3 regions of the Margalitia sp. FSL K6-0131 genome follow, and region 1 is predicted to be linked to each of the others. Evidence: riboswitches for the same ligand, from Rfam matches in the RefSeq annotation. Region 1 holds a riboswitch; each other region holds the start of a gene.
The links. Region 1 has a riboswitch for thiamine pyrophosphate ahead of thiM (hydroxyethylthiazole kinase). Riboswitches for the same ligand answer to the same signal wherever they lie in the genome.
Positions count from the first base shown of each region.

Region 1 (4,278 bases):
ATAAATGGGATCCCATGTTCTTTGCAGATGGTCTGTAGCTCCTCGGCAAGTGCAAATTTCGCGTCGCCCGTTAAAGCGTCTATTCCTTTTTCGCGAAATTGAAATAAGGTGATCCCGCCAGCAATAGCATCCTTCAGTACACTTGCAGGACTTTTATAGCAATTTGTACTGCCCATAATAAAATATAATTTTAATATATCTCTTAAACTATCCGAATCGATTCTCGTCATTTTATCAAACTGCTCCTTTTTTTATATGCCCAATGATTCGTTGGACCATGTCCGTTTCCAAGTGGAATATTTTCTTCAATTGCCGCTTGGATAAAATCTTTTGCAGTTACAACCGCATCATACACCTTTTTGCCTTTGGCAAGTTCTGCGGTAATAGCTGCCGAAAAGGTACAACCGGTTCCATGAGTGTTTTCCGTATTGATTCTTTTTGACTTTAAATAAGCAAATTCATATCCATCGTAAAAAAGATCCATTGTCTCTAACGGATCCGTGTCATGTCCGCCTTTAATAACAACATTTTTTACACCTAATTCAATGAATCTTTTCGCTGCTTCTTCTTTATCTTTTATTGATTTTATTTCCATATCAATAATCACTTCCGCTTCCGGAATATTCGGAGTGATAATCAATGATAACGGGATAAGCTTCTTTTTCAATGCGGATACTGCTTCTTGCTGCAATAGAGAGGCTCCTCCTTTCGCAATCATCACAGGGTCTATAACGATATTTTTCCAGTTATTTAAGATGATTTGCTCAGAAACCGCTTGGATTATATCAGCGTTGAACAGCATTCCTGTCTTTAGGGCATCCACCCCAATATCATCTGCTATGGAACGAATTTGCTCTACTACCGCCTCCACCGATAAGGGATAAACTGCTTGAACTCCTAATGTATTTTGGGCGGTTATTGCTGTGATGGCTGACATTCCATATACCTCAAGCTCTTGGAACGTTTTTAAATCCGCCTGAATACCTGCTCCTCCACCACTATCGGAGCCTGCTATTGTTAATGCTTTTCTCATTTTCCGGCACCTACCCTTCTCTTTGTTCAATGAAAGCTTTTTCGATTACATGTTGACCTGAAACAGATGCAAGCTGATCTAGAAACTCCATTTGAAAGCTTCCCGGTCCTTTGGAAGCTGTTCTTTCTGCTGCCAATTCAGCAGCAATTCCATATGCTGTAACGGCAGAGGCAGCTGCAGCCAATAGATTTTTTTCAACAGCAGCAAAAGCACCAATTACAGAAGTTAACAAACAACCTGTGCCTGTTACTTTCGTTAATATCGGATGACCGTTTCGACCCACAAAGGTTGTGGTACCATCCGTAATTACATCCTCTTTTCCAGTTACTACGATAATCGTTTGCAGTTTACGAGCAGCGGTGATAGCAAGATCTATTTGATTTCCTTGGACATTCCCTGCATCTACTCCCTTCACCTCTGCCTGAAAACCTGCGATATTAGCAATCTCCCCTGCATTTCCTCTTATAATGGAAATCTTTACTTCTCTCATAATCCTACCTGCCATCTCGGTTCGATACGGTGTTGCGCCTGCTCCAACCGGATCAAAAATGACCGGAACCCCGTGGGCATTAGCGGACTTTCCTGCAATAATCATCGATTCTACCGTTTCTGAATTTAACGTTCCCATATTTAAAACTAGCGCACCGGCAATCTTAGCCATGTCCCCCACCTCTTCAGGAGCATATGCCATTACAGGAGACGCCCCTAATGCCAAAAGTCCGTTGGCCGTAAAATTTGTCACTACCACATTCGTAATATTATGAACAAGCGGATTTTCCTTCCTCACATTGTGTAAAATGTCTCCAATTAATACCTTATCCATTTTTCATCCTCCTCAAAGTCATATTCTGGGTCGTGTTCCTGGGGGAAATACAAAAAAGCCAGCTCCTTCTTTAGGACCTGGCATCATTAGTAAGAGAAAAAACATTTTTCACTCCACTACTTTCCTCCGCTGGTATTAACCAGATCAGGTCCAAAGGGTTAAAAAACTTCCTGTTTTTCTCTCAGCCCAAATTAGGGCACCCCTAGTAGTCTTTAAAACTTTTATTCTTTGTACTTATCATATCCCGCAGAATTCAATATGTAAAGCAATTAAACAGTGTTGCGCGTCCATCGTATAATTTGTACACAAGTGGTCCCTGACACCCTTAACATCCATTTGTGGTAACAGGCACAAAAAAAAGGGATTTTGTGGTTTGTTGTCAAAATTTAATGGTACAAAGAGACTATTGTTGAAAGAGGTGGAGGGTATGGATAAGGAATTGAAACGGATTGGTCAAAAGTTAATGGATCATTGCCACCTATTAGCGAAAAATCTACAGGAAAAACAAAGCAATGATCCACATTTTCATTTACTCCAAAATCTTACATCTATCCAAGAAGTGTTTTTTCATTGTCTTGGTAATTCTCTTTCCCAGAATATAGAATCCACTCATTTCATGATGAATAAATGGGCAAGATTGTTACTAGAAAAAACGTACATATTTCATACACGACTTCAAAAGCAATATCTTTTTCCGAGCCATCATTATAAATCGGTGATTATGGACTTTTTAGAAGAAGAGATAAACAACTGCAGCATCTCTCCACAGGTTCTATTTCAAGTAATGAAAAAAATAGATTCTTTTATACAGCAAGCATCTACTATTTTTTCAAACCAAATGAATCCGCTCATCATAAAAGAATTGCGTCAATATGCCTCATGTTTGGCAGAAGAAAATATCACTTTGCGTGAACTAAATGATCTAAAAAATGCATTGAAAGAGGCAACGATCCTTGTTATTACGGATAAGGAGGATGCTATTAAATATGCTAATCAAAAATTTTGCGACATAACGAAATACAAGGAAGAAGAACTAATAGGGCAAAACCATCACAATCTTTTAAACTCCGGCTATCACACGGAAGAATTTTTTCAAGAAATACGAGAATATATAAAACAAGGCAAGGTTTGGAAAGGAGAAATTTGTAACAAAGCAAAAGATGGCAGTCTTTATTGGGTTGATTGCACTATAGTGCCGTTTAAAGATCGCAACGGGAACACGTTTCAGCATTTTTCCATTCAACATGATATTACTGAGCAAAAAAATACCGAAGAAATGCTTCGCAAGACCGAGAAGTTATCGTTGGTTGGTGAACTGGCAGCTGGGATTGCACATGAAATCCGCAATCCTCTCACTACCATTCGCGGTTTTGTTCAAATTCTTGACCATTTTTCAGATGAGAAGAAATATCTTTATTCTAAAACGATATTAGAGGAAATTGACCGCATTAATTTTATTGTGAACGAATTCATGGTGTTCGCGAAACCGCATACTGTTGAATTTAATAATTGCAACCTAGTCGATATCATAAGGAATGTCGTTCATTTACTCAACGCGGAAGCCGCTATGAAAAATGTTGAAATTACCGAAGCATATCACGATAACGACATTCTCATCTACGGAGAAAGAAATCAATTAGCTCAAGTATTTCTGAATATGCTTAAAAACGCTATTGATGCATTACCTAATGGGGGCAAAATTAAGATCTCCAGCTCATTGGACGAGGAAAATGTAATGATTTCCATACAAGATAACGGAATTGGGATGTTACCTGAACAAGTCGTTAAAATAGGAGAACCCTTCTACACATTAAAGGAAAATGGAAATGGGTTAGGGTTAATGGTCAGCTATAAAATTATTGAAAATCATCGTGGAACCATTATGGTGGAAAGTGAATTGAATAAAGGAACCACCTTTCATATATCCTTTCCTCTTCTTAATAACATTTAAACGGTTTCTTTTTGAGCTTCCAGGTAAATCCGATCAAAAAGATAAATGAATTTCAAAAAGGATCTTAGGGTCCTTTTTTTTATTTTAACAAAAATAACAATATATCTATTAAAATGTCATTTTCTTATCAAAATACAGGTAAATAGATCTATTTATATTGAAAACGGACAAAAAGTGACAAGCTTTTTAGTAATTCTTTATAAAAGCATTCCATAAAGATTATTGTCTTTCGTAAGAAATCCTAATGAAGAGTAGTTTCAGTCTAGATTCTCTGAAAGGAGGTGAAAGGATGCACTTCCCGAGATTTGTATTAAAAGGTTTAATTATTGGTGCGGCCCTATGTTTCCCCAGTGTTGTACTGGCGGACAAAAATGATCATGCCCCTGCTTCTAATGACAAAAAGACGATTCCGGTCGTATCCAGTCTTAAGGGTAATGGATTTGGGAATAACCTAAACAGTTCCAAAGAACA
Region 1 covers NZ_JBBOZS010000001.1:4,257,875-4,262,152, forward strand. Annotated here, with positions in the region: gene thiE (thiamine phosphate synthase) at 1-230, opposite strand, end outside; gene thiD (bifunctional hydroxymethylpyrimidine kinase/phosphomethylpyrimidine kinase) at 227-1,033, opposite strand; gene thiM (hydroxyethylthiazole kinase) at 1,044-1,856, opposite strand; TPP riboswitch at 1,961-2,070, opposite strand; gene NSQ59_RS20835 (ATP-binding protein) at 2,284-3,807, shown strand; gene NSQ59_RS20840 (hypothetical protein) at 4,097-4,278, shown strand, end outside.

Region 2 (4,278 bases), 1.3 Mb from region 1:
GCCATCATTTGGAATGTACATTCCTCCAAGTAAATTAGGTGATAAAGCAGGTTCTTTTTCACATAATTGTTTTCCTGTCATCCATTCCACCGTTTCCCCTGCTTGCTGCTTTGCCTCCATCATTTTTTGAAACTCCTGTACCTCTGCTTGTGAACTGGCAATCTTGACTAATCCCTTCTGCACCAATTCAATATCAATCCCTGACCTTTCCTTTAATTCCACAGCTAGATTAGGAAACATCGAACGGCTCTTTTTGGCCAATTGAAAGAGTGGGCCATCCTTTTCAAGCTCTGCTTGGGCAGCAAGCATTCCCGCCGCCGCACTTGATGCTTTGCTAGCTAAACGGTCCTTTTCTAATAGAATTACCTTTAAGCCACGTTTCGCAAGGTTATAGGAAATTGCACTGCCATTAACACCGCCACCTACAACGATGGCATCATAACATTCACTCATTTTGCTTTACCTCTTTCCCTTAACCCAAGTTGAAATGAATATTCTTTTACTGCTTGAAGGGGATTGTCCGCCAACATGACCCCAGACATTACAGCAACCCCTTGTACCCCTGTTTTTAACACCTTTTTCACGTGCTTAAAATCAATACCGCCAATAGAAATCACAGGAATAGTCACTTTCGTAGTTACTTCTCTTAATTTTTCCAAACCGCGTGGTTCTACATCAGGCTTGGATTGCGTGGAAAAAATATGTCCAAACAACACATAATCTGCACCGAACTTTTCAGCATACAACGCCTCATTTAGGGAATGAACGGAACAGCCCAACCTTAAACTTGGAAACACCCCTTTTACCGCAGAAATGTCCAAGCTATGATAAGCAAGTTGTACACCCTTTACCCGCGCGACCATTGCTACATCTATACGGTCATTGATTATTATTTTTTCTAACGGAACGCCGTTAGCGTTTAATTGATTCACTATTTCAATAAGCTCCCTGGCCGATTTCTTTTTTTCCCTAATATGAAAAGCATCGATATAAGGATGAATTTCACCTACGATTTGAACCATTTCAGAAACAGACTGCATTCCTGTTGAAATAATATGTAGCTCGGGCCTCAATTTACATCCACCAACCTCAATATTTGATAAATCTCGTACTCTATTTCATATTTAATAAGAGTGCAATCTTTTTCCTATTCCAAATCAGCTATCAATAAACTGTTGACCTTTTGCTTAATCGGCCAATCTTCCATCCGATAAGCCATTTCCCAAAAGGAGTATTCGTATTGACTGCTTATGATAAAATGTTGTGTCATTCGTTCTAAATCCGAATCCGTTACTTGCTTGGCAATCTCGTCAATACGCTGGATTTGCTCCATCACTTTTTCATGAAACCACTCACCGCCATATGCCGCAATCCATTCTTGGTAAATTGGTTCCTCTGGTGTATTTCCCTTTAATCGCTGCCCAATTTCATCATAAAGCCAATAGCACGGCAATAAGGCAGCAATTATATCACCGATATGACCTGCAAATGCCGCACGGTACAGATGAGATGTATAAGCATAAGCTGTCGGTGCAGGCTTAAATTCCTCTCTTTCAGCTTCTGTGATCCCCAATTGTTTAGAAAAATGAGCATGTAGTTTAAGCTCGGCTTCAGCCGTCCCTTGTGCGTGGACCGCCATACGTGCCGTTGTATGTAAATCTGGTGCCTTAGCTGCCCCATAAGCTTGCACCCTTGCAAAATGAGAAAGATAATACGAATCCTGTAACACATAATATCGAAAACTTTCCAATGATAGGCTTCCATCTGCAATTCCCGTCACAAAAGGATGATGAAAACTAGCTTCCCAAATGGTATCCACTTCTTGTCGTAACTGTTCTGAAAAATTCATACGATCTCCTCCAAAAAATCATTTTGTTGTGCATCCATAGATCTTTTCAAAGTGCAACAAAAAACCACTTTCTCAACGCTCAAGAAAGTGGTTTTATATGGAAATTAAAATACACAAAAAATTTCCTTGTTCCACTTCCCTACGCTGGTATAAACCAGATCAGGTTCTAAGAGTCTCAAAGTCACACTTTAATCTCAGCCATTTAAATGGCACCCCTAGTGGTTAAAAAAATATTAAGTTTTCCAACAATATTTCGCTATTATCATAGCATGATTTAAATATATGTCAAGAAGATATATTGTCTAGTAATGTCTTATTTCCTTTCAACTATCTTACTTATTTAAAATGATATTTAAGTATTTTTAGATCTTCACGGATCCAACTTTTAACCACTTCATACATGATAAATACTTATCATCAAACTAACACTGGTGATCCATCAAACTTCGGCAGCCATTCCCCATGCGCTTCGATTAAATCATCACATAACGAAACGATATCATCCAACGATAATTCAGCTGATGTATGTGGATCCAGCATAGCTGCTTGATAAATGTGTTCCCGCTTTCCAGTAATGGCTGCCTCTATGGTGAGCAGTTGAGTATTGATATTTGTTCGGTTAAGTGCTGCTAATTGCTCTGGGAGATCCCCTACATAGGTAGGAGTGATGCCGCTGCGATCTGCAATACATGGAACTTCTACACATGCTTTTTCAGGTAGGTTGCTAATAAGTCTTCCTGTATTGAGCACATTTCCGCCAAATTTAAATGGAATATCTGTTTCAATTGCTTCGATAATTCTTGAGCCGTATTCTTTTGTACGAGTATGGTCTAATGACTTGTTATTTACTAAATCCTCTCTCATTCTTTCCCAATTTTCTATTTGGTTCACACATCTGCGCGGATATTCATCAAGTGGAATATTGTACTTGTCTATCAGCTCTGGATACCTTGATTTTATAAAATATGGATGGTATTCAGCATTGTGTTCGGATGATTCCGTTACATAGTAGCCAAACTTATCCATCAATTCGAATCGGACCATATCATGGTGCTTTGTTTTTTGTTTTTCTTTCGCTCTTTTCTTTATTTCAGGATATAGATCTTTCCCATCCTTTTTTACTTCTAACAACCATGCCATATGGTTAATGCCAGCAATCTTTTCCTGTACTCCTTTTGGATCCATCCCTAATGAACGAAATAACTCTTTTGTACAAACTTGGACACTATGACATAATCCAACCGTTTTGATATTTGTAAAACGATTCATAACCCCAGTTAAAACCGCCATTGGATTCGTGTAATTGAGGAATAATGCATTAGGACACACTTCTTCCATATCCTTTGCAAAATCAAGCATTACCGGAATGGTGCGCAGATTACGGAAGATTCCGCCTATTCCGACCGTATCTGCAATCGTTTGTCTTAAACCATATTTTTTCGGAATCTCAAAATCAATAACCGTACTTGGTTTGTATCCGCCTACTTGAATGGCATTGATGACGTATTTTGCATCCCTAAGTGCCTCTTTCCGATCATGATACGCTTTGATTTGAATGTTTTTGTTTAGGTTTTCTTTTAAATTAGTCAGCATTTTTTCTGAATCGCTTAAACGCTGTTCATCAATATCAAACAACGCAAATTCAAAGCCTTCTAAAGCTGGAACTAACATACAATCTCCCAGGACATTCTTTGCAAATACAGTACTTCCCGCTCCTAAAAACGTAATTTTAGACATTATTCTCTCCTTATTTAACAGAATTTTTTCTATTAAACTATTCCACTCTTAAGCTGATTTTTCCTTCCTTTGCAGAAGCACAGCTCCAATCACTATAATCCCTTTAAACGCCTCTCTTAAAAACGGCGGCACTCCAAATAAATTCAATAAATTATTCATTACCGCAATAATTAACATCCCATAGATGGTACCGATAATAAATCCTCTTCCGCCCATCAGGCTTGTTCCACCTACTACCGCTGCAGCAATAGCATCCATTTCTGCTCCTCTTCCAGCGTTTGCAAAGTCCATGGAACCTATCCTAGTCACTTGAAGAATAGCCGCAATGGAAACAAGAATCCCCATTAATGCATATACTCGTACCTTAATTTTATCTACATTTACTCCGGATAGCTTTGCCGATTTTTCATTGGAACCGACCGCAATGACTTGTCTCCCGAAAACGGTTCGCTTAGAGACATAATAAAGGATATATGCAATGATAGCCCAATATAGAATCGGCATAATCAAATATCCTCCAATGCTGAGATTGGAAACTTGTAAGAAATCCATCGGCACTGTCGGGTTGTAACCTTGCATGAATTGTTGGGTAACGCTCCTAAAGATCATCATCGCGCCTAAAGTAATAATAAATGGAGGAGTTTTCCCTTTAGTAATGGTGACTCCTATCAAAGAACCTAACAAATAGCCGA
Region 2 covers NZ_JBBOZS010000001.1:2,939,212-2,943,489, forward strand. Annotated here, with positions in the region: gene thiO (glycine oxidase ThiO) at 1-453, opposite strand, end outside; gene tenI (thiazole tautomerase TenI) at 450-1,073, opposite strand; gene tenA (thiaminase II) at 1,148-1,849, opposite strand; TPP riboswitch at 1,969-2,076, opposite strand; gene NSQ59_RS14390 (alpha-glucosidase/alpha-galactosidase) at 2,267-3,586, opposite strand; gene NSQ59_RS14395 (ABC transporter permease) at 3,635-4,278, opposite strand, start outside.
Region 2: linked by a shared signal. The riboswitch ahead of tenA (thiaminase II) and the one ahead of thiM (hydroxyethylthiazole kinase) in region 1 are both predicted to bind thiamine pyrophosphate.

Region 3 (4,278 bases), 1.2 Mb from region 1:
CTCAAGTTCAGAAATTTTAGCCTAGAAAAAAAGGAGTTTATCATTCATCATGGGATATATAGAACGTGGAACCGCCAATTTCAAAAAAACAAATTTAGCCCTATTTGCTGGCGGTTTCAACACATTTGCCATTCTTTGGAGCACCCAGCCATTACTGCCGGATATTGCGAAGGAGTATCATGTTTCACCGGCAGTATCTAGTTTAACATTATCGTCTACCACCATTGCACTAGCTATTAGTATGCTGCTTACAGGCTCTCTCTCAGAAGTATATGGTCGAAAACCGGTTATGACGATTTCATTAGTAGCTTCTTCGATATTAGCAATATTAACAGCATTTAGTCCAAGTTTTCATTTATTACTTTTACTAAGAATTCTGCAAGGGATTGTTTTAGGCGGATTGCCTGCGATTGCAATGGCTTATTTGGGGGAGGAAATTGAGCCGAAAAGTTTGGGAATGGCGATGGGGTTATATATAAGCGGAAACTCTATCGGCGGTATGGGCGGACGTATCATCAGCGGGGTCCTGACCGATTTTTTTAATTGGAGAATTGCTATTGTAGTAATTGGTATTATCAGTTTACTTGCGAGTCTATTATTTTGGTTTACATTACCCAAGTCAACTCATTTCCAAGCACGAAAATTGGAGATTGGAAAATTAGGAACATCACTGTTCAGTCAATTTAAAGAACCTGGATTAATTTATCTATTTGGTATTGGATTTTTATTAATGGGAAGCTTTGTTTCTCTTTATAATTATATTGGATTTCAATTAATTGCACCGCCTTATTCCTTAAGTCAAACCTTAGTCGGATTTATTTTCGTCGTCTATTTAGTTGGAACCTTTAGTTCAACATGGATGGGAATGTTGGCAGATAAACATGGCAGAAGAAAAATCTTGCAAGTTTCTCTCGCTATATTATTAATCGGGTCACTCATAACCCTTAACACAAATCTATGGCTAAAAATTATTGGCATTGCTATTTTTACTTTCGGATTTTTTGCCGGCCATTCCATTGCAAGCGGCTGGGTTGGAAAGCTTTCGTCACATGATAAAGCACAAGCATCAGCTCTTTATTTGTTCTTTTATTACACAGGCTCAAGTATTGGAGGTACGGTAAGCGGAACCTTCTACAGTAATTTCGGATGGATGGGTGTCGTTGGGATGATCGCTATATTTGCTGTCATTGCGGTATTATTCTCTATCCGTTTAGCAACAATAGCGAAAAGGAAGCTTCAAGTTTCTTCTCATCGGGTGTAAGTGCTCAAAAATATCAATAGTGGGCACTGAATTCGTTTTTTCATATAAACGTTATTTTCGTAAAAACACTATGAAAATTACCGCCTTTAATGACATAGAGGAATCTTTGTCTGCAGACATTAAAATTGGATGGAAAACCTTTCATTTGATTTTTTATCAAAAGGGGAGTAATATAATAACACAAGCTGCGTTGTTCGTAATCATAATAAAGTTTTAACCTTTGAGCTGTAATAGGGAGTTTATATAGAAACCGGAATGACAAGCCTCTGTCTATAAGACATGGAGGACACGCAGAAACGTTTCTGAGAACACCCACTTTGAGGAGTGGTGGTTTAAAACTTTCTTATCATTAAATTACGGCAAAGGCGGCTCCTTACATAATCAACTTAGTCAGTTTCCATAAGAAACTGGCTTTTTTGTGTTTAGCGTTTTTAAGTCTATGTGAAGATAAAACCATAAATAAATTCATAATAACTAATAAACTGAGGAAAAAAATAATCAAAATTGGCGAACATAATCTTGAATTTTGGATAATATATAATAAAAAGTTGCATTAGACCAAAAAAATTGACTGTAAATAAAAATGATGGAAGGAGTGTTATCATGAAAGAGGGAGAATTAAGGAAACAAGGTACCCAAATCCCGACTCAATTTATGATACAAAGGTCGAAAAGATTGATGATTACATTATCTCCGATGGTTATTTTATTAATATAATAAAATTTCTTCTTTCTTTTTCTAAAATTTGTGCTAGTATATGTATATAAATGAATAATGAATCACTAGGGGAGTCTTAAACAGACTGAGACAGATATGTTCTGGACCCTTTGAACTTGATCCAGTTAGTGCTGGCGTAAGGAAGTGGCTGAATTTATGAAGGTAATGAATATTTTATCCTTGTAAATGTAACCCGTCCTTACATGAAGGGCGGGTTTTTTGCGTCCTTCCAATTGAATATTAGTATCTGCTAGGGGAGCCGTGTGGCTGAGAGAAATCGTTGGATTGAAACCCTTTGGACCTGATCCAGGTTGTACTGGCGTAGGGAAGCGGTAGATTGTTGTTGAGATATACAACTAATGCTACAACCGCTTTCTATTTTGAGAGCGGTTTTTTTATTATAAAGGAGGAATTTTTTATTATGAGTAAGGTTAAAAAAATGACTTTAACTTGTGTGATTATTGCCATCACTACATTAACAAGTAATATCGTGTACATTCCGGTAGGCTTTGCAAAGATTTTTCCCATTCAGCATATGGCAAATGTTTTAACGGCTGTTCTATTAGGACCGATGTATTCGGTTGCCCAGGCATTTATTGTTTCCCTTATACGGAACATGGCAGGGACGGGATCGATTTTCGCGTTTCCAGGAAGTATGATTGGTGCTTTTCTTTCAGGGATTTTATTTATGAAAACGAAAAAGCTTTTGTGGGCATTTACTGGTGAAGTAGTGGGGACAGGTATCATTGGTGCTATTTGCTGTTATCCGCTGGCCACTCTTATCCTTGGGCAAAAAGCAGCCGTTTTTGGCTTTATTCCAGCATTTATTGTAAGTTCTTTCGGAGGTGCGGTAATTGGAATAATTGTTTTAAAGGTTTTACTGAAAAATCAGGCACTGCAGGGAATCATTCGCAAAAACAGTCTTTTCAATCGTGAGCTTTAGGCCACAGGAAGGAGCAATGAAAAATGACTTTTTCTGAACGCTTATTTAATAATATTCAATCAATCTGGAATCAAAATCATCAGCATCCATTTGTACAAGGAATAGGGAAAGGGACACTTCCGAAAGAAATGTTTCAAGAATATATGAAACAGGATTATGTTTATTTGATCCAATATGCGAAGTTATATGCTATTGGTGTTCAAAAAGCAAATGATCTTGCATCGATGACACATTTTGCCCAGCTACTACATAACATTCTTCATTTTGAAATGAATGTTCATCGGGAATACGCTAGTCAGTTTGGTATAACAACGGAAGAGTTGGAACAAACAAAGCCTACGCCAAATAATTTAGCATATACGAGCTATATGTTAAGTGTTGCCCAAAATGGAACGCTTGCAGAGCTCATTTCATGTCTGCTGCCATGTGCTTGGGACTACTGGGAAATTGGAAAGCTATTGAAAAAACAATATGGACATCAGCTGGAGAATAATCCTTACAAAACATGGATAGAGACGTATTCCTCCGATGAATTCGGTTCCATTGCACTATGGTTGATTAAATTATTGGATGAAATAACTATTGGGAAATCAGAGGAGGAACTGGCAGTGCTGGAAAATCATTTTCAAATCACTTCCAAATATGAATATTTATTTTGGGAGATGCTTATGTCTGGACAAGATTGGCCATTATAAAGGGCTGCTTTATGTAGCTTATCTACTGACACATATAAATTATAAGGTAGATAAAGAAAAGAGCCTTTTTAGAAAGGAAAGAGTAAAATGACACTTCATTTAGAGAAGGTTTCTTTTACCTATGATCACAACCCGATTGTTTCCAATTTTTCTTTAACGGTTGAAAAAGGTGAATTTGTTAGTTTGATAGGAAAAAGCGGTTCAGGTAAGAGCACCATTTTAAAACTAATTGCTGGACTGCTCCAACCGAAAACGGGACAAATATTAATGGATACGGCAATTCCATCTCCGGGCAGTTTCGGTTATATGCCACAGCAGAACTTGCTTTTACCATGGAGGACTGTTTTAGAGAACTTAATGCTTCATTCAGAAATTCAAAAAGGAAATAACTATACAAAAGAGGATGTGAGAGAATGGCTTCGGAAAACAGGCCTTGCGGAATGGGAAAATGCTTTGCCAAAACAACTTTCCGGCGGCATGAAGCAGCGCATCGCTTTTTTGCGAACCATTCTGACTGGTTCGGAAGTACTGTTATTAGACGAACCATTCGGAGCCCTCGATGCTTTTACAAAGCGAGATATGCAAAAATGGCTGCTTTCGATTTGGCAGGAACTTGATAAAACGATTCTCTTTATTACTCATGATTTAGAAGAGGCTATTCT
Region 3 covers NZ_JBBOZS010000001.1:3,042,798-3,047,075, reverse strand. Annotated here, with positions in the region: gene NSQ59_RS14915 (LysR family transcriptional regulator) at 1-20, shown strand, start outside; gene NSQ59_RS14910 (MFS transporter) at 50-1,261, shown strand; RNA gene ssrS (6S RNA) at 1,441-1,637, shown strand; TPP riboswitch at 2,036-2,138, shown strand; TPP riboswitch at 2,221-2,323, shown strand; gene thiW (energy coupling factor transporter S component ThiW) at 2,400-2,921, shown strand; gene tenA (thiaminase II) at 2,945-3,616, shown strand; gene NSQ59_RS14890 (ABC transporter ATP-binding protein) at 3,704-4,278, shown strand, end outside.
Region 3: linked by a shared signal. The riboswitch ahead of thiW (energy coupling factor transporter S component ThiW) and the one ahead of thiM (hydroxyethylthiazole kinase) in region 1 are both predicted to bind thiamine pyrophosphate.